2 regions of the Anaerobacillus sp. ABR4_321 genome follow, and region 2 is predicted to be linked to the other one. Evidence: a T-box and tRNA genes for the amino acid it is inferred to sense, from the RefSeq annotation. Region 2 holds a T-box; the other holds one or more tRNA genes.

Region 1 (3,485 bases), 1.7 Mb from region 2:
CAGAAACCAATCCTTCGATCCAGTCGACTTTCAGCTCTCCAAGTTCGATTAAAACCAGAGTAAGTACGAGTACTAAAGCTATTAACAACGTCACTAGCACATTTTCCCCAGCAATCGGCTGTACGATCAAGGAACCCATTCAAATCATAATAACGACCTGAGCGATCGTCATCTGATTAATCGATTTTCGTCCTGCAATCCGCAAGATGAACGTTCCTCCAACAACGAGTAATACAGCTTTCCATAACAATGAATAATCCAACACACCCTCTCCTCCTTCTCATGAAGTCGATCTCGGCTATCACACATTCTAGTTTTCACTGAAAGATGAGACATTATGAAGAAGTGGTTGTTTCTATCGAAGGTTTAAGACAATAAAAAAAGACTTCTACACTGTAGAAATCCTGACGTTTAAGTATCAAATATGTAACTGGTACCGGTGGTCGGGTTCGAACCGACACTCCTCACGGAACACGATTTTGAGTCGTGCGCGTCTGCCAATTCCGCCACACCGGCATAAAGACAATTTTTTAATTTCGGAAAGTAAATGGTGCCGGAGGCCGGGCTCGAACCGGCACGGAGGTACACCCTCCGCAGGATTTTAAGTCCTGTGCGTCTGCCAATTCCGCCACTCCGGCAGGACTTTTTAAAAAAATATGAAGATTGGAGGCGGCACCCGGATTCGAACCGGGGCGTAAGGGTTTTGCAGACCCGTGCCTTACCACTTGGCTATGCCGCCGTTATAAAAATGGAGCGGAAGACGGGATTCGAACCCGCGACCCCCACCTTGGCAAGGTGGTGTTCTACCACTGAACTACTTCCGCAACTAATATGGCTGGGCTAGCTGGATTCGAACCAGCGCATGACGGAATCAAAATCCGTTGCCTTACCGCTTGGCTATAGCCCAACATAATGGGGCGACTGATGGGAATCGAACCCACGAATGCCGGAACCACAATCCGGTGCGTTAACCACTTCGCCACAATCGCCATTATTTTAAATCTTAATTGGCAGGGGTAGTAGGAATCGAACCCACACCGGAGGTTTTGGAGACCTCTGTTCTACCTTTAAACTATACCCCTATCAAAATGGTGGAGGGGGACGGATTCGAACCGCCGAACCCTGAGGGAGCGGATTTACAGTCCGCCGCGTTTAGCCACTTCGCTACCCCTCCAAAACAGGCAATTATCATTGTAATATATACTATATATAAAAACAATGGAAATTGATACCTTTTTGAGAAAAATGGTGCCGGCCAGAGGACTTGAACCCCCAACCTACTGATTACAAGTCAGTTGCTCTACCAATTGAGCTAGACCGGCAACATGGTGGCTCCGGACGGAATCGAACCGCCGACACGTGGATTTTCAGTCCACTGCTCTACCGACTGAGCTACAGAGCCATGTTTTAAACATTCCGCTTTTACGTTATTTAGATCTAGCTTATAGTAAGAGTTTAGGTTGCCCTAAAGGGCTACAATTAAAATTCAGCTAAGATGCTTATTCGACGTAGTGGAATTTTTTGGTTGCACTCTACCGAGTACTCCCATTGATTTCTAGCAAGAAGTCTATTCGACGTAGTTAGAAATCTTAAATTGGTTGCGGGGGCAGGATTTGAACCTGCGACCTTCGGGTTATGAGCCCGACGAGCTACCGAACTGCTCCACCCCGCGATAATATAATGAATTTTCTAAACCAACTATGTTGATTGAAAATGGCGGTCCCGACGGGAATCGAACCCGCGATCTCCTGCGTGACAGGCAGGCATGTTAACCGCTACACCACGGGACCTTTGAAATGGTGGAGGATGACGGGCTCGAACCGCCGACCCTCTGCTTGTAAGGCAGATGCTCTCCCAGCTGAGCTAATCCTCCACAGAGTAAAACAATAAATTAAGTTGGTGACCCGTACCCCGTACGGGATTCCGACGCGTTAGCTAGTCCCGCTGCGAATCTTCTTGAGATTGCATCTTGCGGGGGAACCCTTGGGTGAGAAGCCCGTAAGCTTCTTTGAAAAATGGTGACCCGTACGGGATTCGAACCCGTGTTACCGCCGTGAAAGGGCGGTGTCTTAACCGCTTGACCAACGGGCCAATCTAGTATGTAGCTGGCGGAGAGCGAGGGATTCGAACCCTCGAGACGGCGTTGACCGTCTACACGATTTCCAATCGTGCTCCTTCGGCCACTCGGACAGCTCTCCATGGCTCCACAGGTAGGATTCGAACCTACGACCGATCGGTTAACAGCCGATAGCTCTACCACTGAGCTACTGTGGAATAATGTTTAGCCTGGCGACGTCCTACTCTTGCAGGGGGAGAGCCCCCAACTACCATCGGCGCTGAAGAGCTTAACTTCCGTGTTCGGCATGGGAACGGGTGTGACCTCTTCGCCTTCATCACCAGACTTCTAACAGCTCGCACTTTCGTGTGATTGCTAGCGACAAGATATATATTACAATATATTTTGTCATTTTTCAAGGAAAATTTTATTCCCTGAAAACTAGATAGCACGCAACATCGTATTCCAATTTTTTAGGTTAAGCCCTCGATCGATTAGTATTCGTCAGCTCCACGTGTCGCCACGCTTCCACCCCGAACCTATCAACCTCATCATCTCTGAGGGATCTTACCAGCTTGACGCTGTGGGAAATCTCATCTCGAGGGGGGCTTCATGCTTAGATGCTTTCAGCACTTATCCCTTCCACACGTAGCTACCCAGCTATGCTCCTGGCGGAACAACTGGTACACCAGCGGTGTGTCCATCCCGGTCCTCTCGTACTAAGGACAGCTCCTCTCAAATTTCCTGCGCCCGCGACGGATAGGGACCGAACTGTCTCACGACGTTCTGAACCCAGCTCGCGTACCGCTTTAATGGGCGAACAGCCCAACCCTTGGGACCTACTTCAGCCCCAGGATGCGATGAGCCGACATCGAGGTGCCAAACCTCCCCGTCGATGTGGACTCTTGGGGGAGATAAGCCTGTTATCCCCAGGGTAGCTTTTATCCGTTGAGCGATGGCCCTTCCATGCGGAACCACCGGATCACTAAGCCCGACTTTCGTCCCTGCTCGACTTGTAGGTCTCGCAGTCAAGCTCCCTTGTGCCTTTACACTCTGCGAATGATTTCCAACCATTCTGAGGGAACCTTTGGGCGCCTCCGTTACTCTTTAGGAGGCGACCGCCCCAGTCAAACTGCCCACCTGACACTGTCTCCGCACCGGATCACGGTGCTGGGTTAGAATGTCAGTACAGCCAGGGTAGTATCCCACCGACGCCTCCACCGAACCTAGCGGTCCGGCTTCTATGGCTCCTACCTATCCTGTACAAGCTGTACCAAAATCCAATATCAGGCTACAGTAAAGCTCCATGGGGTCTTTCCGTCCTGTCGCGGGTAACCTGCATCTTCACAGGTACTATAATTTCACCGGGTCTCTCGTTGAGACAGTATCCAAGTCGTTGCACCTTTCGTGCGGGTCGGAACTTACCCGA
Region 2 (3,485 bases):
GAAGGGCATCCTGTTTCTCTGGCCAGCTAGCGACAGTGATTGATTCTCCTTTATGAGGAAGGTGCTGCCAAATTTCCTCAGTAAGGTAAGGCATAAATGGATGAAGCATACGCATCGTTTGATCTAACACGTAAGCTAAAACAGAACGAGTCGTCTTCTTCGCGGCTTCATCTTCACCATACAATGGCAGCTTCGCCATTTCGATATACCAGTCACATAGATCATCCCAGATAAAGTTGTAAAGGTATCTTCCAACTTCACCGAATTCATAGTTGTTGATCAATCTTGTTACTTGGTCGACAGTGTCGTTCAGTCGAGTTAAAATCCATTTATCAGCGGTTGATTTTTCGCCAGTAAGATCGAGCTCATCGTATTCCATGCCATCCATATTCATTAGGGCAAAACGAGAAGCGTTCCAAATCTTATTCGCAAAGTTCCAAGTCGACTCAACTTTTTCCCAGTAGAACCTTAGGTCATTCCCTGGTGAAGAACCAGTTGCAAGGAAGTAGCGAAGAGAGTCAGCACCATACTTCTCGATAACATCCATCGGATCTACTCCGTTACCAAGAGACTTACTCATCTTTCGTCCTTCAGAATCTCTTACAAGACCGTGAATCAATACATCGTTGAACGGACGCTGTTCAGTAAATTCGATGCCTTGGAAGATCATGCGAGCTACCCAGAAGTAGATGATATCGTAACCTGTTACGAGTACATTCGTAGGGTAATAGCGCTTGAAGTCTTCTGCTTCTTCATCAGGCCATCCCATTGTAGAGAAAGGCCATAGAGCTGAACTAAACCATGTATCAAGAACGTCTTCATCTTGATTCCAGTTCTCGATGTCTTTTGGTGCTTCATCACCAACATAGATTTCGCCTGTTTCTTTATGGTACCAAGCCGGGATACGATGTCCCCACCACAGTTGACGTGAAATACACCAGTCACGAATGTTTTCGATCCAATGAAGATACGTCTTCTCAAATCGTTCAGGTACGAAGTTTACTTTGTCCTCAGATTTCTGAAGGTCGATCGCTTGTTTTGCAAGAGGTCCCATTTTAACGAACCATTGCGTTGAAAGATAAGGTTCTACAACTGCACCGCTTCGCTCAGAGTGCCCTACAGAATGAACATGCTCTTCAATCTCAAAGAGTGTGCCTGCTTCTTGAAGGTCCTTAACGAGCTGCTTACGACATTCGAAGCGATCCATCCCTTTATATTTACCAGCATTATCGTTCATCGTACCGTCTTCGTTCATCACAAGAACACGCTCTAAGTCATGACGATTTCCGATTTCAAAGTCGTTAGGATCATGTGCCGGAGTGATTTTTACTGCACCAGATCCAAACTCCATATCAACATAATCATCAGCTACGATTTCAATTTCTCGTCCTACGATCGGAAGGATCGCTTTCTTACCAATAAGGTGCTTATATCGCTCATCTTCAGGGTGTACAGCAATCCCTGTATCTCCGAGCATCGTTTCTGGACGCGTCGTCGCAATTTCGATATGCCCTGAGCCATCTGAGAGTGGATAACGCATGTGATAAAAGTGTCCTGTTACTTCATGATGGATAACTTCAATATCAGAAAGAGCTGTTTTCGTCTGAGGATCCCAGTTGATAATGTATTCGCCTCTGTAGATGAGACCCTTCTCATATAATTTAACGAAGACTTCACGAACGGCGTTTGAAAGGCCGTTATCAAGCGTGAAACGCTCACGAGAATAATCGAGAGATAAGCCAAGCTTCGCCCATTGACTTCTGATAAAGTCTGCATATTCTTCTTTCCATTCCCATGACTTTTCAAGAAATTTTTCTCTTCCTAAATCATAGCGAGAAGTCCCTTCTTCGCGTAGTTTTCCTTCTACTTTTGCCTGAGTGGCAATACCAGCGTGGTCCATCCCCGGTAACCAAAGTACATCATAACCCTGCATTCGTTTAAAACGAGAGAGGATATCTTGAAGCGTTGTATCCCATGCATGCCCGAGGTGCAGCTTACCTGTTACGTTCGGTGGTGGAATAACAATCGTGTAAGGCGTTTTGTCCTTATCACCTGTTGCTTCAAAAAACTTCCCATCTACCCAATACGGGTACCATTTCTGTTCAGTTGCCTGTGGATCATACTTTGTCGGCATCGTTAGCTCTTTATTAGCCATTACCATCCATCCTTTCCAATCAATAAGTCGATAGCAAACAAAAAAACTTCTCCCATCCTTAGTGAAAAGGACGAAAGAAGTTTCGCGGTACCACCTTTATTTACAGCTCCAGAAAAAAGAGAGAAGCTGTACGCTTCATTGAATAACGGATTCACCGGTCTCTCCTACTACGATTTCAGAGAAACAGCTCCAGGGCGACTTCAAATGTTACGTTCCTAAGAAATCTCGCAGCGAATGATTTCTCTCTCTGAAGGGTTCACATTTTACTACTCCCTATCGTTGCCTGTCGACTATTTGTATTCATAAGTTTACCTGTTGTATAAAAAACCGTCAAGATACTATTAGCCCTTTTTACTATCATAACCACTTTCTTTTTTACTTAATCACCCAAACTACTGTCCAAACATAACCTGATTGTATCGAGAGTACTATGAAGGGGACCTATACATGAAAAAGCGATTTGGAGGACTCAACCGCTATCAGCTTCCACCGGCTTTTTACAAATTCAGAGACATACTGGCGCAATTCGTACCGCCTTTTATCTTCTTTCAGGCGATAAGAACGATTCTCTTTCCAACTTCAGTGGATGTGCTTATCTTGATTATCCTCGTAGCATTAGAAGTGTGTTTTTATTTTGAATGGATTTAAGCACGCATATTTTGTAGTGTCGTCGTAATTCCATTCATCACTTCTATTTTTTTGGTGAAATGACGGACATGCTTCATGTGTGACCAATCTCTCTGATTCGATAGAAAATGTGTCACACTGTTAAACAACGATTCAGGAAAATACAAATAACTTGCGAGCAAATCCTTTTCTTCTTCATGCAGAGCAAACTGACTTTCATAGTGAGAAATGTTTGAGACTAACGTATCTGGGTTGAATTGAAACGGTGGTACCGAAGCACGAATCATGTACGTAAGATCTCTCACCGGAGAGTCTACTACGGATTTTTCGAAGTTAAGGAAATATCCTTTTTCTCTTCCTACAACAAAATGAGAAGCTGAACACTTCCCATGACAGAGCACAGTTCTGTATCGTTTCGTTTCATTCGTTTGTTCAAACCAATAGTCTAGTCGTGACTTTGATAGGTCACAATTTTTCATGAGTTGATGAAAATGGGTCGCAACAGCCAATTCAAATGGAGAGAGATAGATGCGTTTTTCAATATCGTTAACGTACTTTTCCATTTCGAACTGACGACTTTCTCTGAGTACGACCATCTTTTCATAGAAATGCTTGATGGATTCTTCAGAAAAGGCATGATCCTTTACGGAATACCCATGTAATTCTGCTAGCCTTTGAATCATCTGAGACTCTTTTAATGACG

What was found. A T-box is a leader RNA that pairs with one kind of tRNA and senses whether it is charged. The one in region 2 lies ahead of ACXADT_RS09740 (valine--tRNA ligase), so its partner is inferred to be a tRNA-Val.
Region 1: it has a tRNA-Val gene. The T-box ahead of ACXADT_RS09740 (valine--tRNA ligase) is inferred to sense a tRNA for this amino acid. The anticodon was not compared.

The regions. Positions count from the first base shown of each region.
Region 1 is NZ_JBSWTK010000001.1:224,812-228,296, forward strand. Features, by position in the region: gene ACXADT_RS01170 (YetF domain-containing protein) at 1-94, opposite strand, end outside; gene ACXADT_RS01175 (hypothetical protein) at 140-265, opposite strand; tRNA gene ACXADT_RS01180 (tRNA-Leu) at 432-516, opposite strand; tRNA gene ACXADT_RS01185 (tRNA-Leu) at 549-638, opposite strand; tRNA gene ACXADT_RS01190 (tRNA-Cys) at 665-739, opposite strand; tRNA gene ACXADT_RS01195 (tRNA-Gly) at 750-824, opposite strand; tRNA gene ACXADT_RS01200 (tRNA-Gln) at 833-907, opposite strand; tRNA gene ACXADT_RS01205 (tRNA-His) at 914-989, opposite strand; tRNA gene ACXADT_RS01210 (tRNA-Trp) at 1,009-1,082, opposite strand; tRNA gene ACXADT_RS01215 (tRNA-Tyr) at 1,090-1,174, opposite strand; tRNA gene ACXADT_RS01220 (tRNA-Thr) at 1,247-1,322, opposite strand; tRNA gene ACXADT_RS01225 (tRNA-Phe) at 1,327-1,402, opposite strand; tRNA gene ACXADT_RS01230 (tRNA-Met) at 1,596-1,672, opposite strand; tRNA gene ACXADT_RS01235 (tRNA-Asp) at 1,715-1,790, opposite strand; tRNA gene ACXADT_RS01240 (tRNA-Val) at 1,798-1,873, opposite strand; tRNA gene ACXADT_RS01245 (tRNA-Glu) at 2,017-2,091, opposite strand; tRNA gene ACXADT_RS01250 (tRNA-Ser) at 2,107-2,198, opposite strand; tRNA gene ACXADT_RS01255 (tRNA-Asn) at 2,200-2,274, opposite strand; rRNA gene rrf (5S ribosomal RNA) at 2,285-2,401, opposite strand; rRNA gene ACXADT_RS01265 (23S ribosomal RNA) at 2,531-3,485, opposite strand, start outside.
Region 2 is NZ_JBSWTK010000001.1:1,899,324-1,902,808, reverse strand. Features, by position in the region: gene ACXADT_RS09740 (valine--tRNA ligase) at 1-2,155, opposite strand, end outside; T-box leader at 2,219-2,444, opposite strand; gene ACXADT_RS09735 (hypothetical protein) at 2,603-2,803, shown strand; gene ACXADT_RS09730 (hypothetical protein) at 2,800-3,485, opposite strand, start outside.